3 linked regions of the Cytobacillus sp. IB215665 genome follow. The protein of the gene in region 1 interacts with the protein of each later gene in a pairwise test. Links are inferred from orthologs where the notes say so. Each region holds a gene or a part of one and is shown in the gene's direction. Other genes may lie near its edges. The genes, in order: ezrA, ftsZ and ftsA.

What was found.
Region 2: the proteins of ezrA (region 1) and ftsZ interact in binary tests that used the Bacillus subtilis proteins (3 or more experiments, as listed by UniProt). The link is inferred for Cytobacillus sp. IB215665 from one-to-one orthologs.
Region 3: the proteins of ezrA (region 1) and ftsA interact in binary tests that used the Bacillus subtilis proteins (3 or more experiments, as listed by UniProt). The link is inferred for Cytobacillus sp. IB215665 from one-to-one orthologs.

The regions. Positions count from the first base shown.
Region 1 is NZ_JAXBME010000022.1:52,746-57,203, forward strand. What follows is about bases 822-3,767. They hold ezrA (septation ring formation regulator EzrA), read left to right. Parts: upstream 822-1,421; coding sequence 1,422-3,113; downstream 3,114-3,767. Other genes in these bases: hisJ (histidinol-phosphatase HisJ), read right to left, coding at 822-1,074; SLH52_RS20310 (cysteine desulfurase family protein), read left to right, coding at 3,407-3,767. In the rest of the region: forespore capture DNA-binding protein RefZ, read left to right, coding at 1-256; more of hisJ, read right to left, coding at 253-821; more of SLH52_RS20310, read left to right, coding at 3,768-4,458. UniProt on the Bacillus subtilis protein: Negative regulator of FtsZ ring formation; modulates the frequency and position of FtsZ ring formation. Inhibits FtsZ ring formation at polar sites. Interacts either with FtsZ or with one of its binding partners to promote depolymerization.
Region 2 is NZ_JAXBME010000004.1:211,098-214,394, forward strand. Bases 1-2,981 are described here. They hold ftsZ (cell division protein FtsZ), read left to right. Parts: upstream 1-917; coding sequence 918-2,045; downstream 2,046-2,981. Other genes in these bases: ftsA (cell division protein FtsA), read left to right, coding at 1-871; spoIIGA (sigma-E processing peptidase SpoIIGA), read left to right, coding at 2,448-2,981. In the rest of the region: more of spoIIGA, read left to right, coding at 2,982-3,297. UniProt on the Bacillus subtilis protein: Essential cell division protein that forms a contractile ring structure (Z ring) at the future cell division site. The regulation of the ring assembly controls the timing and the location of cell division.
Region 3 is NZ_JAXBME010000004.1:208,371-212,824, forward strand. What follows is about bases 1,513-4,454. They hold ftsA (cell division protein FtsA), read left to right. Parts: upstream 1,513-2,311; coding sequence 2,312-3,598; downstream 3,599-4,454. Other genes in these bases: SLH52_RS07320 (DUF881 domain-containing protein), read left to right, coding at 1,513-1,525; SLH52_RS07325 (small basic family protein), read left to right, coding at 1,527-1,889; ftsZ (cell division protein FtsZ), read left to right, coding at 3,645-4,454. In the rest of the region: SLH52_RS07315 (DUF881 domain-containing protein), read left to right, coding at 1-688; more of SLH52_RS07320, read left to right, coding at 803-1,512. UniProt on the Bacillus subtilis protein: Cell division protein that is required for the assembly of the Z ring. May serve as a membrane anchor for the Z ring. Binds and hydrolyzes ATP. Also involved in sporulation.

The DNA.
Region 1 (4,458 bases):
ATACTATTTAATAGCATTATTTGAAAAAGGCATAAAAGATGGCGAGTTTAGGGATATTTCAATTCCTTACACGATTATTCAATTAAAAGGCTTTCTTAGTACACCTTATCTACAGACTCAATACATTTCTGAAGTTCTCCACATCATTCCTACTGAGGAGTATTTTTTAAACCAATATATGAAGCAAATTGAAGTTTGGTTAGAAGGTATGGTATACATGCCAACCACTGAAGAGCGATCATTAACAGCGATTTAAATACTAGTAGGACTGTTGAGATAATCCTTACAAATGATGTGAGAATAACCTTGCCCTAAATCCTTTACACTATGAGCATCAGACCCATATACTAGAGGAATTCCTTGCTTAATTGCTTCTAATATTATCCAATCCGAAGGGTATGGTTCCTTGCATAAAGGTTTATTTACCCCTGCCCCATTGTAATCAAGCTGCATTTTTTCCTTTTTCACGATGGATAGAAGCTCTACTATTTCGTCTGAGAAAGTCAATTGACATGGAAATTTTTTTTGGAATTTTTTCACGAGGGTGATATGTCCAATTCTTGTTGGTTTATATTCCCCTAAATCTGCGGTGACAGACTGATATACAGTCTCATAATATTGTTGGTATACCTTTTCTATTGAACCAATTGTTTGAATAATTGTATGGAACATTTCCGGACTATAATCTAAACAATGGTATGCTCCATCGTTTAGTAAAAAATGTACAGATAGAATAGAATCATCTAATACAGCACCGTATGTATTTAAAAATTCTTTCGTTTCTGATTCGAACCCTTGAATATAGTCAACTTCTAAACCAATATTAATTTTAATTTCACTTTTATACTTCTCTTTTAAGGTTGATATAGTTGCTATGTATTCTTCAAGCTGTGAAGGTTTCATAGCGCTATCTTGTTGTGGAGTAGGATCCTCAAATCCCACTGGTAAAGGTGCATGTTCAGTAAAAGATATTTCTGATAAGTTTAAACTTAGCGCTCTCATTATATATTGCTCAATCGAATGATCTGTACCATGTGGACAATAAGGTGTGTGGACGTGACCATCACTTTTCATAGCAATTCTCCTTTCGACAAATGTAAAACTTTTATGACCCAACTAGGGGATGATTATAGAGCTTAAACTTTTAATATTTTTTCTGAAAATAATAACGGGAAAAAATGCTAATTTTTATAAAAATTTTTAAATTATTGCTCAAAAAATGTCGTTTACATGTTATCATAAAAACATTGATATGTAGAGTGCTAGCTCATATTCACGAACAAAACTGAGTGATTATTTTGAACGATAGCATTCTTGCCTTATACCTTTATATCGTACGTCTATGTTCAAAGTGTCAACCATTTTGAACATCTTATTTACATAGTTGAATGGCTGAGAACGATAGCGCAAGGGAGCTAATTATGGATATATTATTATATGGAATAATTTCAATCATTCTTATTACAGTAATTTTTAGTATATACATGAGAAAAAAGATGTATAAAGAAATTGATCGATTAGATGCTATAAAAATAGAAATTATGAATCGTCCTGTTACTGATGAAATGTCCAAGGTGAAAGATCTACATATGACTGGACAAACAGAAGAGCTTTTTGAACGTTGGCGTAAAGAGTGGGATGAAATTATTACATTGCACTTGCCAAATGTAGAAGAATTATTGTTTGACGCAGAAGAATATACAGATAAATATAGATTTAGCAAATCAAAAGAAGTTTTACTGAAAATTGATCAATTGATAAAAGATGTAGAAGACAATATTGCTACAATCTTAAAAGAGCTGGAAGAATTGGTAGGCAGTGAAGAACAAAATAGATTAGACGTAGAAGAGTTTAGAAAGATTTATAAGAATATAAAAAAGGATTTATTAGGAAGGCGCCACTTGTATGGTAAGGCTGAAACAAATTTAGAAAGTCAATTAGATGAACTAGAAAAAGAATTTTTACATGTTGATGAAATTACTGCTAATGGAGATTATTTAGAAGCAAAAGAGGCTTTAATAAATTTAAGTAATAACCTTAAAGAAATGCAAAGTAAGATGGAACAATTACCTCAATTATTAACAGAATGTCAAGGGACGATACCTAACCAACTTGAAGAAATTCATAGTGGATACCTTGAGATGAGTGGACAAGGGTACAAATTAGATCATATACCAGTTGAGATTGAAGTTGAGCGAATACGAACACAACTTAGTAAGTATATAGATTTAATAGAAAAAACAGAAATACATGAGGTTTCAAAAGAGCTAGATGAAACTAAAGAAAATATTGAGACACTATATGATCTTTTAGAGAAAGAAGTATTGGCTCATCATTTTATCAATCACAATCAACATAACGTAAGTGAACTAATACGTTCTCTAAAAGAAGAGACGAATGAGACACGAGAAGAATCGTTATTTGTTCAACAATTATATCATCTAGATGAAGAAGAAATTGCAAAGTACCATAATATAGAAAATCAAATCGGTCAGCTCCAAAAACGATATACAGCAATTGTAAATAAAAAAGATGAAGAACAATTGGCCTATACTATTGTCCGAGAAGAACTTGAGAGTTGTTTAGAAGGAATCAATGATTTAAGAGAGCAACATGAACAATTTAAAGAGATGCTTCAAAATTTACGTAAAGATGAACTATTTGCAAGAGAAAAAACAAATGAGATGAAAAAGCAGCTCATGGAACTTAAAAGAAAAGTTCAAAAGAGTAATATTCCGGGTATTCCTGCTTCATACCAAGCTGTATTAAGTGAGACTAAAAATGCACTTGAACAGGTCTTTTTAAAACTTGAAGAAAAACCCCTAGATATGGTTGCTATTAATCAGTTGCTTGCAAAAGCAGTTGAGCAGGTAAATGCATCTTCCTCAATGACAGATGAAATGATTGAGCAAGCTTACTTAGTTGAAAAGGTAATACAGTATGGGAATCGGTATAGAAGTAAAAATAAGAAGCTTGCTGAGCAACTGAAAGAATCTGAAGTATCATTTAGAAGTTATGATTACTCATTATCACTTGAACAAGCTGCTACTGCTATTGAAGAAATAGAGCCAGGTGCTTTAAGTAGAATCGAGGAAATGTTAGAGAATAAATAAGTAATTTTATGTTACGTTGATTAATATGTTATTTTATATGCTCTTTTCGTAACCTTTGTTGCTATACTTCATAAAATATAAGCAGGGAAGATTTTATAGACTTTAGACAAGAAAAGATACCATATGTAGTACGATAAACGACAATCAATGTGAAAACGGCCATTTTAAAAAGATATACCTTTTAATTAAGGTATATCTTTTTAATTGTGATTTTATTATCGATTTTATGGGAATCTAATTGAAAATATGATATTATAGGTAGTTGCAAAATGACATTAATCGGGGGACTTATTGTGATATATTTAGATAATAGTGCTACAACAAATCCATATGAGGATGTCATTGATTCACTAGTTACTGTGTCTCGTAAATTTTATGGGAACCCTTCTTCATTACATAAGCTTGGTGGCGAAGCAGAGCGTCTCTTGACACACTCACGAGAAACAACAGCAAAGCTGTTAAATGTTAAACCTAATGAAATTACTTTTAATTCAGGTGGTACAGAGGGAAATAATCATGCAATAAAAGGTATAGCATTTGCTAACCGCAATCGAGGAAAGCATATCATTACAACGACAATAGAACATCCCTCTGTTACGGAAGCATGTAAGCAACTTGAGGAAATTGGATATGATGTTACTTATATACCTGTAAATTTAAATGGAATTGTACAAATAGATGATGTTAAAAAGGCAATCCGAGATGATACAATCCTTGTATCTATCATACATGTGAACAATGAGATTGGCTCAGTTCAGCCGATTGCGGAAATTGGGAAATTATTAAAATCTTATCCGAAAATTATATTTCATGTAGACCATGTACAAGGGGTAGGGAAAGTTCCGCTAGATTTAAAAAGAAATTTTATTGATTTATGTTCAATGTCTGGGCATAAATTTCATGGTTTAAAAGGTAACGGAATTCTTTATATTCGAGAAGGAGTTACTTTATCCCCATTACTTGCTGGAGGCTCGCAGGAGTACAATAATCGTTCAGGAACGGAAAATGTAGCTGGGATCGTGGCAATGACAAAAGCACTTCGCCTTACATTAGAAAATTATCAAATGAAAATTAAAGATCTGGTAAAAATAAAAGAGGCGTATATGGATGAGTTAAGTAAATTACCATTTATTACACTTAATACATCTACTAAAAGCTCGGCACCACATATTATTAATATGACAATACATGGAATAAAGCCTGAAGTGTTTGTCCACTCATTAGAAGAGGAGCAAATTTATTTGTCAACTACATCAGCATGTTCTTCAAAGAAAAGGGTGGCGAGTAAAACATTGTTAGCAATGGGGAAAAATGAGCGAGAAGCTGAAAGTGCAATTCGTATCAG
Region 2 (3,297 bases), on another replicon or contig:
TGAAATTAACGACCCGAGAGGAATGTTAGGAGTCCGCCTTGAAATGGAAGGAACCATTATTACTGGATCAAAAACGATATTACATAATTTACTTAGGTGTGTAGAGCGTGCAGGTTTAGAAATAACGGCTATTTGTTTACAACCACTCGCTGCGGGTTCGATCTCTTTATCTCGGGATGAAATGGAGTTTGGTGTAGCTCTAGTTGATATCGGTGGCGGTTCTACAACTATAGCGTTTTTTGAAAATGGACATTTAAAGGCTACAACGGTTTTACCGATAGGAGGGGATCATATAACAAAAGATCTTTCTATTGGTTTAAGAGCCTCTACTGAAGACGCTGAAAAGATAAAAACAAAGTATGGACATGCTTTTTATGATACAGCCTCAGAAGAAGAAACATTTAATGTTCCGATTATTGGTAGCGATAAAGAAGAACAATATAATCAACTAATAATCTCAGACATTATTGAAGCTAGATTTGAAGAAATGTTTGACATGATTAAAAATGAAGTAAGACAATTAGGAATTCGTGAATTGCCTGGAGGTTATGTACTTACTGGTGGTGCTGTTAATATTTCAGGATCTTTGGAATTAGCACAACAAATTTTAGCAAATAACGTGAGGGTAGCAATTCCTGATTACATTGGTGTAAGAGAACCTCAATATACTACTGGAGTAGGATTAATTCAATTTGCATATAGAAATGCCAAGCTTCAAGGCAAAAGTATTGTTGAGGAAAATGGCCCTATAGATCTATCAGAAAAAAGAGTAGCAAAAAAACCTCAACAATTAAAGCAAAAATCTAAGCAAAAAAATGAAGAAAATCTGAGTGAAAAAGTCAAGAAATTTTTCGGGTTATTTTGGGAATAACAAGATGAAAACTTCTTAGTAAATCGATAAATTAGGAGGATTTGTGATGTTAGATTTTGAAACAAATCTTGATCAATTAGCGACAATAAAAGTAATCGGTGTCGGTGGTGGAGGAAATAACGCCGTAAATCGAATGATTGAGCATGGAGTACAAGGTGTAGAATTTATAGCTGTAAATACTGATGCACAAGCGCTAAATCTTTCAAAAGCAGAGATTAAAATGCAAATCGGGGCAAAGTTAACTCGAGGTCTTGGAGCTGGTGCTAATCCTGAAGTAGGAAAAAAAGCAGCTGAAGAAAGTAAAGAACAGCTAGAAGAAGTGTTAAACGGAGCAGATATGGTTTTTGTTACAGCAGGAATGGGTGGAGGTACAGGGACTGGTGCAGCACCTGTAATAGCCCAAATTGCGAAAGATTTAGGTGCATTGACTGTAGGAGTTGTAACACGTCCTTTTACATTTGAGGGTAGAAAGAGATCTACTCAAGCTGGTGGCGGTATTGCAGCAATGAAAGATTCTGTAGATACTTTGATTGTTATCCCGAATGATAGATTATTAGAAATCGTTGATAAAAATACACCAATGTTAGAAGCATTCCGTGAGGCTGACAATGTATTACGTCAAGGTGTACAAGGTATTTCAGATTTGATCGCAACGCCAGGTTTAATAAACCTTGATTTTGCTGATGTTAAGACAATAATGTCAAACAGAGGCTCAGCATTAATGGGTATCGGTATTGCAACAGGTGAAAACCGTGCTGCGGAAGCTGCAAAAAAGGCTATTTCAAGTCCATTACTTGAAATTCCTATTGACGGTGCTCAAGGAGTCCTAATGAATATAACTGGTGGCATGAACTTAAGCTTGTACGAAGTACAAGAAGCGGCCGATATTGTAGCTTCTGCATCAGATCAAGAAGTGAATATGATTTTTGGCTCAGTAATCAATGAGAGCTTAAAAGACGAAATAGTAGTAACGGTGATTGCGACAGGATTTAACGAAACTGAAATTCCTCAAGGTAGACAAATTCGTCAATCAGTAGGTGCGAATACGCAAAAAGCAACTGCAGCAACTAGCCGTGAAAAGGAAAGTGAAAGTGTATCGAACTTTAATCCTCAGCAGACTGAGGATACATTAGACATCCCTACATTTTTACGTAATCGAAACCGCAGACGTTAATAATTTCATATTAAAAACTTCTAAGAGAGAGCATGGATCGTATTTATTGATTCGTGCTTTTTTATATTAGACTATTTTCACTTGAATTGTTGTTATTAGCACAAGATGTAAACGAGTTTACTATCGTGCAATGTATTTTTTCTTATTTATAATGGTAATGATAGTGTGAAAAATCTAAATAGATGTGCTATTTAAATAGGATTGCAACAAAGTTTAAGAAAATTACCTCATATAAAAAAGTGATTGCTGCTGGATTCATAGTTGTTTGACAATATAAGCTTAAATCCAACAAAAAATTCCTCATTAATTCCTACAAAGATTGACAGACATCACAACACATTATATATATACTAGTTTCAAATAAATATACTAACAAAGGAGCTACAAGGAAGGGGAACTTGAGTGTCTATTTATATTGACATTATATGGTTTCTTAATTTGTTATTTGATGGATCATTACTGCTGTTAACTGCAGTAATTCTAAAGAGAAGAATTAAGTTTTGGAGACTTGTGGTTGGCTCGTTAATAGGCTCATCTCTCGTTCTATTAATAGTTTCTCCACTAGCTTCCATCGTATCCAATCCATTAATCAAATTTTTATTTTCACTGATTATCATTTGGGCTGCTTTTGGATACAAGCGTTTTTCTTATTTTATCAAGAACCTTTGCACTTTTTATTTCGCAACGTTTGTAGTCGGAGGTGGTATTATTGCTTTCCATTATTTATTACAAAAAGAAGTTAACATAAATAATGGTATCTTTCTTACGACGTCAACTGGATACGGTGATCCAGTTAGTTGGTTATTTGTAATAATTGCGTTTCCATCTCTATGGTATTTTTCAAGGTCGCAGATAGATGGAATTAAAAGTAATAAGATGAAATACGAGGAAATTATTGATGTTACTATAGTTATTACCAATATCAAAATAACCATTAAGGGATTGATTGATAGTGGTAATCAGCTATACGATCCAATTTCTCGGTCACCAGTAATGATTATCGATAGTACATGTTTAGTTGAACATGTGCCTGCAGGAATTATTGAACTATCAAAAAACGTTGATATGTTAATGAATGAGATGACTGTTGATGATCCTCAATGGGAAAAACGACTTCGACTAATTCCATATAGAGGTGTAGGACAAGATCATCAAATACTATTAGCAATCAAACCAGATAACATTTCACTTCGATATGAAAATAATTGGCTAGATGTGAATAAAGGGCTCATTGCCTTAAATCATGTCAAAC
Region 3 (4,454 bases), on another replicon or contig:
ACATGTCATTTTATCCTTTGTTTCTTTAGTTATCGGTTTTCTTATCGCATTTTCTTATCATGTTACCACAAGTAACGATGGGACTCCTCGTATAACGGACAAGCAGTGGGAGAGAGATTTTCGATATCGAGAACAATTGATAGCACTAGAGGAAAAAAACCGAGAATTGTTTAATACAATTAAAGAAAAGCAAGATGAAGTAAGAGAATACGAAGAGGAATTAGCTAAACAGGAAGGCATTTATTTTAATTTAGTTGAAGATGTAGAAAAGTATAGAATGTTTGTTGGAGAAATCGATGTGCAAGGTGAAGGTATTGAAGTTACTTTGTCGGATGCAGAATACGTACCTGATGAAGAGAACGTGAATAATTACATAGTTCATGAAGGGCATGTATTTAAAGTAATAAATGAATTACTCATATCAGGTGCTTCAGCAATTGCGATCAACGGACAAAGAATTTCTCGAAATTCGTACATATTATGTAATGGACCTGTTATTGAAGTTGATGGTAATCAACATGCTGAACCATTTGTCATTACAGCTATTGGAGAAGCAAACACGCTTTATGAATCTCTTTATATTATTGGTGGTATTTACGATCAATTAGTGAGTGATAATATTTTTGTAAATATAGACAAAAAAGAAAACATCATGTTTGAACCCCTTTTAGGGGTAAGTACACAATAGTTGGATTATTAGGCTATTTTTTATCCTTTGTAGTTCATTATATAAAATGATACCAAAACAAGGCAGGCAACAACGATGCGAAAACAGGCAATTATTAAGGTCAGGTGATTTTCATTGGGCAGCAAAAAAGTTATCTCAATAACAATAATCACAGTAATTATTGGATTTATGATTGCAGTTCAATTTCAAAGTATTAACAAGCCTGTTGTCCGTGATACGAGAGATACTTGGGAAATTCGTGAGGATATTAAGAAAGAACAAGAGCTTACATTTCAGTTACATCAAGAAATTTCAAATTATAACGATAAATTGGAGAAATATAAAACAGAACGACAAGATGATGCGGTACTTAAGGAAACGTTAGACGAGCTAAAATTAAAGGCTGGTTTAACTGATGTAAGTGGACCAGGTGTTATCTTAACTGTGAAGCCGTTTTTCGCTGATATCATGCCAGGTGAACGTGTTCATACAGTTTCGCCAGAACTACTGAAAAGGTTAATTAATGAATTAAATCAATATAACGCAGTAGATATTTCTATAGCTGAACAACGGGTAATAAATACTACAGTGATTAGAGACATAAACGGCATCACAAAAATAGATGGATATCCTCTTAATAGATTTCCATTTGAAATTAAAGTAATTGCTAAGAATGAAGAAGGAGCAGAAAAATTATATAACAGATTACAGGTCTCTAGCATGATTGATGCTTTCGTTTATGATAATTTACAAGTTGTGATCTCCGATCCAATAGCATCGATTGAAGTACCGGCTTTTTCAGAAATACCTCGTATCAAAAATATGAAGCCTGTAAATGCCGAAGAGGAGGAGAAATAGTATGTGGCTTCCACTTATCGGCTTAATTCTTGGAATAATATTAGGTTTGCTAACAGATATACGCATACCAGATGAATATTCTAATTATTTATCAATTGCTATACTTGCAGCATTAGATACGCTCTTTGGAGGAATCCGGGCACATTTACAAAATGTATACGATGAGAAAGTCTTTGTGTCTGGCTTTATCTTTAATATACTTTTAGCTACAAGTTTGGCTTTTCTAGGTGTTCATCTTGGTGTAGACTTGTATTTAGCAGCAGTATTTGCATTTGGGGTAAGATTGTTTCAAAATATTGCAGTGATTAGACGAACTTTATTGTCTAAATGGAAGATTACTCACAAAAAAACTGAAAAAAATTAATTTTTATTAAAGGGAATAGATAGGATTTGTTGAATATTTTCCATATAAGAATGTGTTCAATAGGGAGGATAAAAAGGACTGAGAAGAACAAGCCGGTGAAGCATTGAAGGCTAGAGTAAAACTCAAGTACATGAAAGGTGTTTTTGTTGCCTTGTATCAAGTAGTCTTTATTACCTTTGCTTCATTTGTAGACGACATAAAAGATATACGTAAGGATACAGAAAAGCCCACTATGGTGTCTACCACGTCAATTACATACGTGCACAGAACTGCTTGTTCAAGTTCAATTTTCCCAGACCTTTAAACTTTCTTTGAAGATTGATTTGTAAAGTTTGATGTACCATTTATTGAATCGATTAATAAAGGACATATGCTCAGCATGAACAGTTATTATTTATGATTGAAAAAGGAGGTGCCAAAGAATGAACAGCAATGAAGTTTTTGTTAGTCTTGACATCGGTACATCCAATGTTAAAGTGATCATAGGTGAAATGGCAAATGATACTTTAAATATTATTGGGGTAGGTAATGTTAATTCACATGGATTAAGAAAAGGTTCAATTGTTGATATAGACGAAACCGTTCATTCTATTAAAAAGGCAATAGAACAAGCCGAAAGAATGGTTGGTATTCCCATCCAAAGCGTTGTTGTGGGTGTGTCTGCTAATAGTGTGCAACTCCAAGATGCACATGGTGTTGTAGCTGTATCGAGTGAAAATAGGGAAATTAATGACCAAGATGTAGCTAGAGTCATAGAGGCAGCGCAAGTTGTATCAATCCCCCCAGAGAGAGAAATTATAGATGTGATTCCAAAACAATTTATCGTCGATGGGCTTGATGAAATTAACGACCCGAGAGGAATGTTAGGAGTCCGCCTTGAAATGGAAGGAACCATTATTACTGGATCAAAAACGATATTACATAATTTACTTAGGTGTGTAGAGCGTGCAGGTTTAGAAATAACGGCTATTTGTTTACAACCACTCGCTGCGGGTTCGATCTCTTTATCTCGGGATGAAATGGAGTTTGGTGTAGCTCTAGTTGATATCGGTGGCGGTTCTACAACTATAGCGTTTTTTGAAAATGGACATTTAAAGGCTACAACGGTTTTACCGATAGGAGGGGATCATATAACAAAAGATCTTTCTATTGGTTTAAGAGCCTCTACTGAAGACGCTGAAAAGATAAAAACAAAGTATGGACATGCTTTTTATGATACAGCCTCAGAAGAAGAAACATTTAATGTTCCGATTATTGGTAGCGATAAAGAAGAACAATATAATCAACTAATAATCTCAGACATTATTGAAGCTAGATTTGAAGAAATGTTTGACATGATTAAAAATGAAGTAAGACAATTAGGAATTCGTGAATTGCCTGGAGGTTATGTACTTACTGGTGGTGCTGTTAATATTTCAGGATCTTTGGAATTAGCACAACAAATTTTAGCAAATAACGTGAGGGTAGCAATTCCTGATTACATTGGTGTAAGAGAACCTCAATATACTACTGGAGTAGGATTAATTCAATTTGCATATAGAAATGCCAAGCTTCAAGGCAAAAGTATTGTTGAGGAAAATGGCCCTATAGATCTATCAGAAAAAAGAGTAGCAAAAAAACCTCAACAATTAAAGCAAAAATCTAAGCAAAAAAATGAAGAAAATCTGAGTGAAAAAGTCAAGAAATTTTTCGGGTTATTTTGGGAATAACAAGATGAAAACTTCTTAGTAAATCGATAAATTAGGAGGATTTGTGATGTTAGATTTTGAAACAAATCTTGATCAATTAGCGACAATAAAAGTAATCGGTGTCGGTGGTGGAGGAAATAACGCCGTAAATCGAATGATTGAGCATGGAGTACAAGGTGTAGAATTTATAGCTGTAAATACTGATGCACAAGCGCTAAATCTTTCAAAAGCAGAGATTAAAATGCAAATCGGGGCAAAGTTAACTCGAGGTCTTGGAGCTGGTGCTAATCCTGAAGTAGGAAAAAAAGCAGCTGAAGAAAGTAAAGAACAGCTAGAAGAAGTGTTAAACGGAGCAGATATGGTTTTTGTTACAGCAGGAATGGGTGGAGGTACAGGGACTGGTGCAGCACCTGTAATAGCCCAAATTGCGAAAGATTTAGGTGCATTGACTGTAGGAGTTGTAACACGTCCTTTTACATTTGAGGGTAGAAAGAGATCTACTCAAGCTGGTGGCGGTATTGCAGCAATGAAAGATTCTGTAGATACTTTGATTGTTATCCCGAATGATAGATTATTAGAAATCGTTGATAAAAATACACCAATGTTAGAAGCATTCCGTGAGGCTGACAATGTATTACGTCAAGGTGTACAAGGTATTTCAGATTTGATCGCAACGCCAGGTTTAATAAACCTTGATTTTGCTGATGTTAAGACAATAATGTCAAACAGAGGCTCAGCATTAATGGGTATCGGTATTGCAACAGGTGAAAACCGTGCTGCGGAAGCTGCAAAAAAGGCTATTTCAAGTCCATTACTTGAAATTCCTATTGACGGTGCTCAAGGAGTCCTAATGAATATAACTGGTGGCATGAACTTA